DNA from 3 places in the Paenibacillus sp. FSL R5-0908 genome. Region 2 is predicted to be linked to each of the others. Evidence: riboswitches for the same ligand, from Rfam matches in the RefSeq annotation. Region 2 holds a riboswitch; each other region holds the start of a gene.
What was found. Region 2 has a riboswitch for cyclic di-AMP ahead of MKZ09_RS03255 (hypothetical protein). Riboswitches for the same ligand answer to the same signal wherever they lie in the genome.
Positions count from the first base shown of each region.

Region 1: it holds a riboswitch for cyclic di-AMP, as region 2 does, so the genes downstream of both, MKZ09_RS28550 (alpha/beta fold hydrolase) here and MKZ09_RS03255 (hypothetical protein) in region 2, are expected to answer to the same signal.
Region 3: it holds a riboswitch for cyclic di-AMP, as region 2 does, so the genes downstream of both, MKZ09_RS00545 (C40 family peptidase) here and MKZ09_RS03255 (hypothetical protein) in region 2, are expected to answer to the same signal.

Region 1 covers NZ_JBBOUV010000001.1:6,307,763-6,311,922, reverse strand. Annotated here, with positions in the region: gene MKZ09_RS28565 (Nif3-like dinuclear metal center hexameric protein) at 1-693, shown strand, start outside; gene MKZ09_RS28560 (hypothetical protein) at 778-951, shown strand; partial or broken gene MKZ09_RS28555 (glyoxalase) at 1,028-1,123, opposite strand; cyclic di-AMP (ydaO/yuaA leader) riboswitch at 1,447-1,633, shown strand; gene MKZ09_RS28550 (alpha/beta fold hydrolase) at 1,739-2,548, shown strand; gene selD (selenide, water dikinase SelD) at 3,188-4,160, shown strand, end outside.
Region 2 covers NZ_JBBOUV010000001.1:697,639-701,798, reverse strand. Annotated here, with positions in the region: gene kdpA (potassium-transporting ATPase subunit KdpA) at 1-197, opposite strand, end outside; gene kdpF (K(+)-transporting ATPase subunit F) at 210-287, opposite strand; gene MKZ09_RS03260 (hypothetical protein) at 414-830, opposite strand; cyclic di-AMP (ydaO/yuaA leader) riboswitch at 1,082-1,271, opposite strand; cyclic di-AMP (ydaO/yuaA leader) riboswitch at 1,691-1,855, shown strand; gene MKZ09_RS03255 (hypothetical protein) at 1,924-2,478, shown strand; gene MKZ09_RS03250 (hypothetical protein) at 2,493-3,014, shown strand; gene MKZ09_RS03245 (hypothetical protein) at 3,055-3,507, shown strand; gene MKZ09_RS03240 (hypothetical protein) at 3,975-4,160, opposite strand, start outside.
Region 3 covers NZ_JBBOUV010000001.1:111,954-116,113, reverse strand. Annotated here, with positions in the region: gene MKZ09_RS00555 (M1 family metallopeptidase) at 1-249, shown strand, start outside; gene MKZ09_RS00550 (hypothetical protein) at 261-1,091, shown strand; cyclic di-AMP (ydaO/yuaA leader) riboswitch at 1,309-1,447, shown strand; gene MKZ09_RS00545 (C40 family peptidase) at 1,505-1,933, shown strand; cyclic di-AMP (ydaO/yuaA leader) riboswitch at 2,296-2,438, shown strand; gene MKZ09_RS00540 (C40 family peptidase) at 2,444-2,935, shown strand; gene MKZ09_RS00535 (GNAT family N-acetyltransferase) at 3,125-3,610, shown strand; gene MKZ09_RS00530 (c-type cytochrome) at 3,738-4,094, shown strand.

The DNA.
Region 1 (4,160 bases), 5.6 Mb from region 2:
GTCACAGGGATTATTACGGCCTTTTCTGCCACGCAAAATATTGTGGAGCAAGCAATAGCGTTAGGAGCCAATTTGCTGATCACGCATGAAGGTGTATTTTATAGCCATTATGCAGCGAGCGAGTGGTTAGAAGGTGATCCAGTTTATCATGCGAAAAAAAGTCTGATCGGACATTCCCCAATAGCTATTTTTCGTTATCATGATTATTGGCATCGGCAAGAGCCAGATGGGATTATGATTGGTTTGCTGCGAGAGCTGGATTGGTCAGACTATGTGGAAGAGCAGCAAGCGGCTGCTACGATTCTCACTATTCCTGCTATGACTGTAATGGAAGCTGCTCAGTATATTAAAAGTAAGCTAGGCATCTCTTATGTACGCGCTGCTGGTGACCTGTCTCTGTCCTGCAAACGCGTAGGGATATTAGTAGGTTACAGAGGAGGCGGGACGATGGCTATTCCGCTTTTTAATGATCACAATCTTGATTTAATTATCGCTGGAGAGGGACCAGAGTGGGAGACTCCGGAATATGTGCGGGATGCAGGGCACCAAGGCAGATCTAAAGCACTCATCATGTTAGGTCATGCGGAGAGTGAAGCGCCGGGAATGAAATATTTAGCTGAAATCTTAGCAGACAAATATCCCATGCTTCCTACCCGGTTCATTGCTGAACAACCCATCTATCAGATGGTTTAATCTGGGGAAATTAAGAGTACGGAATAAATAAACATATTATGGAGAAAATGAAGGGAAACAGGTCACTGAGAAAGGAGTGTTTCAATGGAAATTCCTTTGGAGGCTGATGAAGTATTAAGTCGGATCAAAAAGCTGCAAAGCGACGGAAGCTCGATCAGTAAAAAACAAGTAAAGCAAAGCGACCCAGAGCTTATGAGAAGTGCGCTGTTCTTTTTTCCAAGCTGGGAGCATGCATTGAAAAACGCCGATCTTTTGTAGCCATAGTATTGTAAAAGGGAGCTAAGTGGACAGGGAATATCTCTGATTCTGCTTAGCTTTTTTCTTTTTTATGAAATCATTCGTGCTGTTCATGTGAAATAATATTAACAAGCTTGCCAAACGGATCGCGGACATAGAAACGACGAACACCCCAAGGTTTAGAAACTGGCCCAATATTGGTGATGATTCGTTTGACCCTCATTTCATGCCTCCATTGAAAGGACGATTTTAGTATTCATTTTTATTGGAGATTGTCGTTTCTTATTAAATAGGAAAGTACTGGTGAATTACTCCTATTTTCGCTTGCTTCAGAGCTGTTTTTCTAAAGAAAACGAGTAAACAAGAGCAAACGAAAGAGAAAATGAAGAGTATGCTTAATATGAAATGAAAAGCATTGCTTTCAACATTATTTTGACCAGAGCCCTCCTTTACAAGCAAACCTTACAAGAGTATGATTCATCTCAGAACTGACAATTATCTTAAATTTACAATTACATAAGCAATCCGCTTAATTTCCGTTTCTGGAAAGCGGGGGAACCAACAACTGGCAGCCGATGTGAGAGTCGGCACTGGTTATGGGGTGAATCCTGTTCCGGGTGCATAATATGCATCCCTACAGGTAGGGCAACTCTCACTGCCCGAATCCGACAGCTAACCTCGTAAGCGTATGGAGAGAGGATGAATGGCGTGTTTAGTGATGAATAGCCACAGAGAATCCCTCTGTGGTTTTTTGCTGCGTTTTTAAGCAGATATAGTCGTAGAATTTATTATGAAAGAGGTGTTACCTTTGCCTATCGCTAAACTGAACGGAACTTCGCTCTATTATGAAATCAATGGAACTGGCACTCCGGTTGTGTTTATCCATGGACATGGATTAACACACAGTATGTTCAAACCACAGCTGGAGTATTTTTCCGATAAATATAAAGTGATTTTGTGCGATTTACGGGGGAATGGCAAGTCTGGTAAACTGCTGGAGGCCCCACATGAGATTATTGAGACGCAATGTCTGGATCTAATTATGCTGTTGAATGACCTAGGTATCCGTGAAGCAGTTTTTGTAGGAATCGCTTATGGTGGCTTAGTCGTTCAGCATATTGCCAAACAATATCCTGAGCGTGTAAAAGCCATTGTTGTCGCGGATAGCTTTTGTAGGACTCACGGATCAACAATAGTAGGGAAAATACAAACTATGGCAGCATATTGCAGTTTACTAATGTATTATCTCCCAAGCGAGCTGGTGTTGCCTTCGATTCGGATGATGTACCGAGAGCGCTGGAGTCTGGCCTACAATGAGATTAGAAGAGGGCTGCTGGACAAACGTCCCCGTGAGCTATACCGGCAAAGGCTGGCCACGAGCCATGTTGATTACACCAGGTGTTTAAAGGCTTTTAAACGTCCCGCTTTATGTATTGTAGGGGACTTTAATGAATTTGGAGTGAATTGTATGAAGGAAATGGTGTCTCAGCTGCCACAGGCGCAGTTGGCGATTATTCCGAACGCATTAGATCCAAGTAATCTGTGCCAGCCGGAGCAATTCAATGCGATTCTTCAGCGTTTCTTGGAGAAGCAGCAGGGCAGTCAGCAGATTAGTTGATCCCTTTACAAGCGAAGCGTTTAAGTGAGAAAATAGGCGTCCCATAGCCAGGAGATGAGCTGGCTGTGGGACGTCCTTCTGGGAAGAACTTTAGGGAAATCCTCCCTAAAATGATCGACAGCATGGCTCCTAGAACGTAGATTAGGGAAATCCTCCCTAAAATGAAGGAGATTATGGCTCCTAGAACGTGAATTAGGGAAAACTTCCCTAATAATAGGATGCTTTTAGCCATAAATGGGTATTTGCATGAATTTTTAGGGAGAAATTCCCTAAAAACCTCATTTTAAAGCGATTATCGATGAATATTAGGGAGGATTTCCCTAATATAATGGATATCTAACTAAAGGCTGGCTCATCAGTAGTGAAATCTACGAATGAGCCAGCCTTTAGTATTTTACCAACCGGTGGATGTTGAACATTTACAAGCATATTGTAGCTAGAACGCCACTTAATGTACCTACCCTACCACAGCACCAAATATAGCTCACCCGACGTGGGAAGAACAGTAGACCCTAAGTAGTGAAGGTAAGTGTATAGAGAGAGGTGTAATAAGCAACGCATCTGCAACTCTTGCATTTTGTGCAATGCGATCTACTCGTGTAAGATTAAGATAATTCATACCAAAGGAGCTGAGTCATGATGTCTCAAGCTGAAACCATAAAACTGACTTCATTATCTTCAAAAGGGGGCTGCGGCTGCAAAATCGGTCCCGCCGATCTCATGCAGGTTATTCGTAGTCTGCCACCAACTGTTCCTAACCCGGATCTACTTGTAGGTCTTGATACTAGTGATGATGCAGGGGTGTATCGTTTAAGTGATGAATTAGCGTTAGTGCAAACTGTTGATTTTTTCACGCCGATCGTGGATGATCCCTATTCATTTGGTCAAATTGCAGCAGCCAATGCATTAAGTGATATTTATGCGATGGGTGGAAAGCCGCTTACGGTGCTTAATATTGTGGCTTTTCCTATTTCTGTTTTAGATAAAAGCGTTCTTGGTGATATTTTGCGCGGCGCGGCGGATAAAGTACAGGAAGCAGGAGCTACTCTTGTGGGCGGACATTCCATCGACGATAAAGAGCCCAAATTCGGATTGGCCGTTACGGGCCTTGTGCATCCTGACAAAGTAAGAACGAATGCGGGCGCCAAGGTGGGAGACAAGCTGATTTTAACGAAGCCTATCGGAGTGGGGATCTTAACAACTTCCATTAAAAAGGATCAGCTATCTCCTGAAGAAACCACACGCCTCACGACAGTAATGTCTACTTTGAATAAAAAAGCGGCTGAAATCATGGAGCCTTATGATGTACATGCTTGTACAGATGTTACCGGATTTGGGCTACTGGGACATGCCTCGGAAATGGCAAAAGGAAGTAACCGCGGACTGATTATTCGTCAAGGCGATGTACCGATGCTGCCAAGAGTAAGAGAGCTTGCGGAGCAGGGATTTGTTCCAGGAGGCACTAAGAATAACTTTGCCCATTTGGAAGGCAGTATTCTTTATCCGGAAGAGATGGACCAACTAAGCCGCTATATTCTATGTGACGCTGTGACTTCTGGCGGATTGCTGATCTCTGTGACCCCTGAACAAAGCGAAGATTTGCTAAAAACGT
Region 2 (4,160 bases):
CTGAGTGCATACTTCTTCCAGGACATTCCGTCCCGTTTTTTCAGGCCGATCAGCTTATAAATACCTTTCTCTGTGCCTGCAAACCAGCGATCCGTACGATTCGGTTCGTTAGAAAATACATGATATAAATACGTCCCCATCGGCTTGACCAGCAAGATGAGAATTACAATTACGACGACTATTTGCAAAATGCCCATGAATGCCCCTCCTTAAAATTTCTCAGGATGAATCAACGCGTAAACCAGATATATAAACAACAGTAGGGTAACAGCGATTACTAGAATCACAGCTTATCCCTCCCCGTATCCTCAACTACACCTGCGCACCAGCGCATAAAGCCATAAAACAACCCGTAAATTACAGCTAACGAAGCCACCATATACAGATCCATCATATCTTCCGCACTCCTTCCATTATCCTTGATGAGGTGATCTATCGATTAGAAAATCAGCATCACCACTATGGGAATAGATTACATAGCTCGCACCAAGTCTTTTATAGACCAATCTAGGATTTATTGAACTTGTAATCACAAAAATTGGCTGTGTCGTCCAGGTACGGCACATCTGGATATAGCGGCAGCAAAGCGGAAAGCTGCTCTCAAACAGATATACCCTGCCTACCGGGAACGACGGGCGAAACCAAGTGCTTTGATGGCGAGTATCCACTAGAATAACCTGCTCAATCCCGAGCTCCTCAAGTAAAGCTTTCTCAGCCACATTGTTGGTTAATCCCGCCATCTTAATACCCCTGAACTTCAGAAGTTTAATGAAATGTTCTCCCGCCTTTGTAGGCGCACATACAAGCACATATTCATTCTGATCCGTCATCTTTTTTTCTCCTCCTGCTCATTTACAACAAGGAGGCAACGAAAATCTCCGAAAGGATGTTGACCTATCGTCATTTTCGGGCACAACCTAAAGCTCGGTTGTGTCACGTCATTAGACGCTGCCTAACAAATACCGCTAATGATGAATTTAGCGACCTCTTAGGGGAGGCCTCCATAAATGCTTTGCTTCTAAGAGCACAGCAAAAAGCCACAAAGGATCTCCTCTGTGGCTCGCTAGCGGTCACATTGCACTCATCCTCTCTCCATACGCTTACGAGGTTAGCTGTCGGATTCGGGCGGTGAGAGTCGCCCTACCTGTATAGATGCGAGCTCACTCGCACCCTCTACAGGATTCACCCCATAATCGGCTTCCGACTCTCACATCGGCTGCCGATTGTTGGTTCCCCCGCTTTCCTTATCGGAAATTAAGCGGATCAAATATTCGATTGTCGTTGAAACAGGAGTAATCATACTCTTATGCACGAAGACTTGTAAAACCTGAATGATGCCAAAATAATGCAAATTAAAAACTATTTTCCCATTAGATAGCGCTTACTTGATATCTAATCTCTCTATATCTCTTGTTTACTCGAGTTTCGGGCGTTTAATCGCTATCTATAACCCATGTGATTTTATTCACCTTTTTAGAGCAAAAATACTGTAAATTCCCTTTATAGGTAGAAACGCAAGAAGCTGAGGTTGAGCGAGAAAGAGGCGCGATAACACGCCATAAATACCTATTTACCTCATTTTTCAGTCGTAGTCGGCAGGATATGGTTAAAATTGCTCTAAAAGAACATTTTCCGTTTTTTACAGAAAATCTTGAAAAGAGTATGATTCGGGTTGAATCTAATTCATGAAAAACAATCAACGCTGAGTTCCTGCATTTGCAGGGAACGGGGGAACCATCAGGCCGTCTGGCCTACTTGGGGTGAATCCAAAGGAGACTGCGTAAGTCTCAATAGGTAGGGCGACTCTCACCGTCCGAATCCGACAGCTAACCTCGTAAGCGTAAAGAGAGAGACCCTTGATCCGCCACGCTTTGGCCCAGGTATATCTGCCTGTAATCCAAAACCGCAGCAGAGGTCCTCCTCTTGCTGCGGTTTTTGCGTTACCTGAGCCTATTAGGTGATAGCACGCTGGATGGGGTGAATGTTTTGAAGCACTATTATTTAGGGATACATCAAGGGCTGCTTGAGCCGATAAGTCTAAATTACGTTTGTTTCGGGGCCTTGTGGTTCGAAGAAAATAATCACAGGTACATTGTAGGCTATGCATTTGGCCAGAACCAGATCCAAGCCCTTCGCCAGTTCAGCACACCTTCTTCTTGTAAAGACTGTTTAGACTCTAAGATTGTATATGAAATATATAAAAAAATTCGAGAACAACAGCAGCAGCAGGATTGGTCATCGCACCAAAAACTCCCGTGGTTTACAGCCTTCAAGGAGCCTTGGAAAGATGTAAGCGCCGGTTGGTATGTCTTGAGATCCCGCAGCACCTTTCCCTTACATCTATCTGTTATACGGAAAGAGAAGTTCCGACTATGGTTAGAGCATACCGCAGTCTGTGAGAATAAAATGGAAATGCTCGCTTGTGTAGAAAAGGCTAGTGTCACTCATCATGTTGACTTAAAGCTTTTGGAAATCTAAGGAGGAACCCTACTATGGACCAGCGCAGACTATCCCGCATTGAAGTATTTGTATTGGATGAACCCGAGCCTATCCACTATGGAATGGAAGGGGCTGAAGGCTGCCGTTATGGTATTCTGAAGCTCACTTGTAAGGGAGGATGCAGCTGGGGGGCTTGTCTGATCTCTGCCAACACCAAAAATTTCGATCTCATTAAATGGAGCTCTTTTTTACGGGCTATCTGTCATTGCCGTCTTGAGGAAGCGCTGGATAAGGTCCGCCGCGAAGGTTCAGATTGGGAGCAGGTTAAGCTTGAGCTAGTTCAGGGTGCTTTGCAGGATTTAAAGGCCAAGCTCCAGGGCAAATCCTTGGCAGGGCATATTCAGCAGGGGCGTCTGTACAGTGTTGCAGCTGGGGGGAGCAATTCCAGAAGTGAACGGCTCTACTACAAACCTTCCAAAGCTTTATCCACTGCCTCCCAGCAGAAACACAGTTGCCCGGAACCAGACACCGCCGATCTTATCAATAAATCCATCTCTTATTTTTCTATATTATAGATTCAAGCAAATCTCTCATTCTGAAAGGATCGTGTTCACCATGCCTGACCCCTTACCTTCCGTGTCCACCTACAGTACTAAATTTGCAGAGTGTGTTAAAAAGTATACTAATGAAGTCTACGTACTTAGTTCCATGTTGTTAGAACAATCTAATGAGGCAGACAAGATTACTATCTGTACCTTCACAGAGCTTCATAAAATATATCGTCAGGATGACTTCGACCCTCAGTTATTCTCTATCCACGCTTACCGCACTTGTATTCGCCAGTGTGCTGATTCTTTTGCCCGTCGCTCGCTTCTATCGGCTAAGGCATTACCTTGGGAGGAACAGCTTGTGAAGGTATTGTGGTACGGCTTAAAGCTGCCTCTTTCTCAAATAAGCATTATTCTGCAAAAAAGTGTTCCCGCACTGAAAGCACAGCTTAGAGCTGTACGGGAGCAGATGACCGCCCAAGCGGATATACTAACGAGCGCAAATCTTTCTATAATTTAGTCTCTGACTAGAATTCAAACGATCTTTGAGCGCATGAAGCGACTAATGGACTCAGGAGCCTTTAATTGAAGCTTTTACTCAAATATAGCCGGCGTTTGGACTCCAGTAGAAATCCCGAGCGATGAGCGTCTCGGATCGTCTTAAAGCAAGCCCTAATCATCTTCCACCAAGGCAAGGCTTACGGACCCAGATGACGTTACTTGCACGTTTATTGCCTTTTGAGCATAGTATCGGACTCCAGTGCAACTATTTGGTTAAAAGAGCTACTAATTCACCCTTTTTCATGCCAATAGCGACTATAGTGTCCGATATCTTGCTAAATCTCGATGATTGTTGCATTTAAGTACTGCTGGGTCCGTTAGCTAGATCAGCTCGTATACAAAGAGTTTGCCAACTCAAAAACGGGGATATCCCAGCAACCATAAATGGCTGTTAGGATACCCCCGAAAATTCAGTGCCTACTATTATTACACTTTACTCTTACGCGCCTTACCGTACATCCACAATCCTGCCAACATCCCCACTATAGCAACACCGGTCAATACGCCTTGAACGAAATCCATAAAAGTGGAGCCATCCGGAAGCATTCTACTAACCGTAGCCAGCGATACCGAACTCATTAAAAGCATAATGGTATATTGTTCGCTTGTAGA
Region 3 (4,160 bases), 590 kb from region 2:
AAATTCACATTCGCCGACAGCTCTTCGGTGCAGCGGGTCTGGAACGGTGAAGGAGCAGAGACTACGTTTCAATTGTTAAGCGATAAGCCTCTTCTCTCTGCTGAGATTGACCCTGAACATTCCATCTTATTGGAGAGCAAACATCTAAACAACTTTAGGCTGGCGGAAATAGAGCCCAAGACGCTCTCTCGCTGGACATTAAGTGTAACTAAACTACTTGAAACCGTGCTCGGAACTCTTGTCTGGTGAGGTGAATGATTGTGAGAACATCGATAACCCGCGGCTGGCAAAGCATGAAGGAGCAATTTTATATTTTAATTCTGCTCTTCATCTACCGACTGCTCTGGGGCTACTTTATGTATGGTTTCATCCGATCTGCTATTATTCCGATTCTACTGCGCTATCCGGATAAAGACGCCGGAGGCAGCGGTATGGGCAGACTGTTATATTATATCGAGGGACAGTTCAGCTTGAATACGAACCCTTCGATACGCACTTGGTTATGGATGCTTCTGGCGCTTGTTGTCTTGCGACTTCTGCTTTCCCCTTTCATAAGGGCAGGATTGCTGCATGAGCTCCACCAGGAGCGAAAGGGCGAGCGTGGACTGTTCTTTTTCCCTGGCATGAAGATCTATGGACTACCTGTCTTAGTCTTTAGCCTAATCGAATGGGTGCTGACCCTGCTGCCGCTTTACTGGCTTGCTCCAAAAATGTACGGGCTGTTCTTATCCTCTTTGTTTAACTACGCTTTGTTACTTCATTTAGTACCATACGTATTGGCATGGCTTATATATATTTTTATCGTGCGCCTGTTTCTTCTATATATGCAGTTTGGTTACACCGGCGGTACAGGAATGTTCTCCTCACTGTTCATCTGCTTGCGGTCACTGATTCCTGCTATAGGTGTTTCCATTGTACTTGGTGCGGGAGGCTTGCTCTTACTGCTAGTGTGCGGACTGACGGGTCTGTTCTGTCCCGGCCTACCGGCACTTATAATACGGCAAATCTCACCACTACCTTCTACGCTCTTAAAAATGTGGGGAATCTCTGCACAATATCATCTATGGCGTAGCAAAGCATTTCCACAATAAATCAACCTTATTTGACATAATAAAAAGGTCCCAATTCCTGTATTCAGGAGCTGGGACTTTTTCTCATTACGGATAACTTAAGAGTATTTGCAAAATCGTAAAAGCTCTGTTACAATAAGTCCTGTGCTATTAGTAACAATTTTGTAATCAATTGAAACGATTCCTACATAACTAAATGTATTTATCGTAAGTGTAACTGTCGAAACGTCATTCTCTGGTGCTTAACACGCCTAATTCCTTTGCACCGGGAAGTGGGGGAACCATATTTTGGGTGAATTGATCTCGCTTTACAGGGATCATAGGGAATCTTCTACCGAACCCTTAAGCTAACCTCGCAGGCCTTGGAAGGAGTACATCTTTTGAAAAGACATAATTTAAGAAAAAAATGCGTCGCTGCGGCGCTAGGACTTGTAATGGCGTTATCTATTGGTGGAGGAAGCGCCTTTGCCGACTCTAAAATGGACTCTGTAATCTCAAAGACTATTGGAGTTGCCTATAAAACCGGAGGTACAAGCACTGCCGGATTTGATTGCTCTGGATTTACAAAGTATGTATTCAAGAATGTGGGTCTTACTTTACCTCGTACATCAAAAGCTCAATATAGCGTTGGAACTGCTGTATCCAAAAGCAATCTGCGTTCTGGTGATCTAGTGTTCTTTAACACACTTGGCAATGGAGTATCCCATGTCGGCATTTATGTTGGAAACGGAAAATTCGCACAATCGTCCTCTTCGCGTGGAGTGACCATCACTTCACTCAGTCAGGCCTACTGGGCCAATCGTTATGTTGGCGCTAAAAGAGTAATGAGTACTTCAGCTTATCAAGCTGTAGCCTTCGATTGAAACCTTCCTCACAACTATAACCTCATAATTACAACTATATGAACCTGAATCTGATTATGCCCGTAATCAAATTCGGGTTTTTCTTTTTTCCATAATATATTTTTACACTATTAGAGCCCAATTGAAACACGTTTATTTGATAAAAATTGCAATTATATTAAAAATTAGGTCATTATTAACGCTTACATATGCCTTTCTACCGTAAAAATTCCAATTTTTCTGCATTAATATGTTAAAAACGATTGCCAAGCGGCTTTCTGTTTGTTACAATTAGCGCAGTGAGATTTTAGTAACATTTTTGTAATCATTAAGTTGTTATTTACAAAGGTTTTGTCATGTATTGATTACAAGCTAATCCTAATCAACAGTATGAGCCGAGTTTCCTAACTATTAGGAAAACGGGGGAACCAACTTTGGGTGAATTGACCTCCATTATATAGAGGGGTCATAGGGGACCTTCAACCGAACCCTTAAGCTAACCTCGTAGGCATTTGGAAGGGGTATACACTTTTGAAGAAGAAGTTAGCAGCAGCAGTACTAAGCTTTTCCATCATCCTCACCATCGGAGCAGGAAGCGCTTTCGCAGATTCCAAAATGGATAAAGTGATTGACAAGGCCATCGGTACTAAATACGTATCCGGCGGTATATCCACTAACGGATTTGATTGCTCCGGATTTACAATGTATGTGTTTGATAAGATTGGCATTAACCTTCCACACCAATCAGGTTCCCAATATCAAATGGGCACAGCAATCTCCCGTGATGATATAAGAGCCGGAGATCTTGTATTCTTCAATACAAGTGGCAAAGGTGTCTCCCATGTCGGCATTTATGTCGGTGAAGGTAAGTTCGCACACGCTTCTACCTCACGCGGTGTTACGATTAGCTCTCTGAGTGATAGCTACTACGTGAAACGCTACGTTGGTGCCAAGCGCATTATGAGCACAGACGCTTACCAATCGGTTGCTGCTGAATCGGAAGACAATGATGATGTGCAATAAGTAACGTACATAGGCTCTTTTCCAAGGTAACTCTTGGAGGAGAGCTTGTTTTTTTGTCTTATTACTTATTTACCCCTCTCATAATTTGTAAAACATTTCTCTCATATAAAGTTTCTGAGTCGAACCTCCCCCATTTTGTATATAATTAGTAATATAGCAATGTCCTCGTGAAAGGAGATCGATGACTTTATGATAAATCCCTCGGTAACTTTTCATGTAGTTCCTATGGAGGCAATTCACGGAGAAGCTATTTGTAAGTGGAGCTATACGCCTCCATATAATATTTATGGCTGGATGCCGTGGGAGCAGATGCAGGCTCTTGGCATCGAGTTTGGTGATCCGCAGCTCCGGGAGGAACAATATATCTCCATATTAAATGAACAAGAGGTATTGTGCGGATTCGCACAGTTGTTCCCGATGGAAGGAGTCGTTCGTTTAGGAGTTGGGATGCGCCCCGATCTATGCGGCCATGGTTTAGGCAAACTATTCGTGGATGCCATCGTCCAGACAGCCTTGAATCGTTATCCTGATCGTGAGATAGATCTAGAAGTCCTGACCTGGAACCAACGCGCCATACGAACTTATCAAAAATGTGGATTTACGATTACAGATACGTATGAACGCCGCACACCTACAGGAGATAAACCTTTTTATTGCATGGTCTATGACAAATGATATTAAATACCATATATTTCATAAGAATGATTGTATTCTCGTTCATTTTTTTGTCACAAACCCTATGATAACGCTTCACCATAAGCTATAATGTAGGGAGCAGCTTACATAGAAGGGACGAATTGGGATGCAGAAATGGATCATGAGCGGTTTGTTTTTTGCCGCCTGTGCCTTTGCGGTAGTACTCATGTTTACACTTCCGGGTAAAGAAGAGGTAGCGGAAGAAAATAAGCCCACGATGCCGGTAGTTCAACTGGACGCAGCAAAGGCAGAAGCAACCGTGAAAGCCAGCTGTATCACCTGTCACGGCGATCAGCTTCAAGGTGGAGTTGGACCAAGTCTTCAGAATGAAGGCGGCCAGCATGACGCTGAGGAAATCTACAGCATCGTCACTAAAGGACGTGGTCAAATGCCTTCCTTTAAGGAGAAGCTAGCGCCTGAAGAGATCGCCAACGTCGCACTCTGGCTCTCAGAGAAAAAGTAACCCATCAAGCAACTAAAAACGCCCGTGTATGAGATAGCTGACTATCTATGCACGGGCGTTTATTTT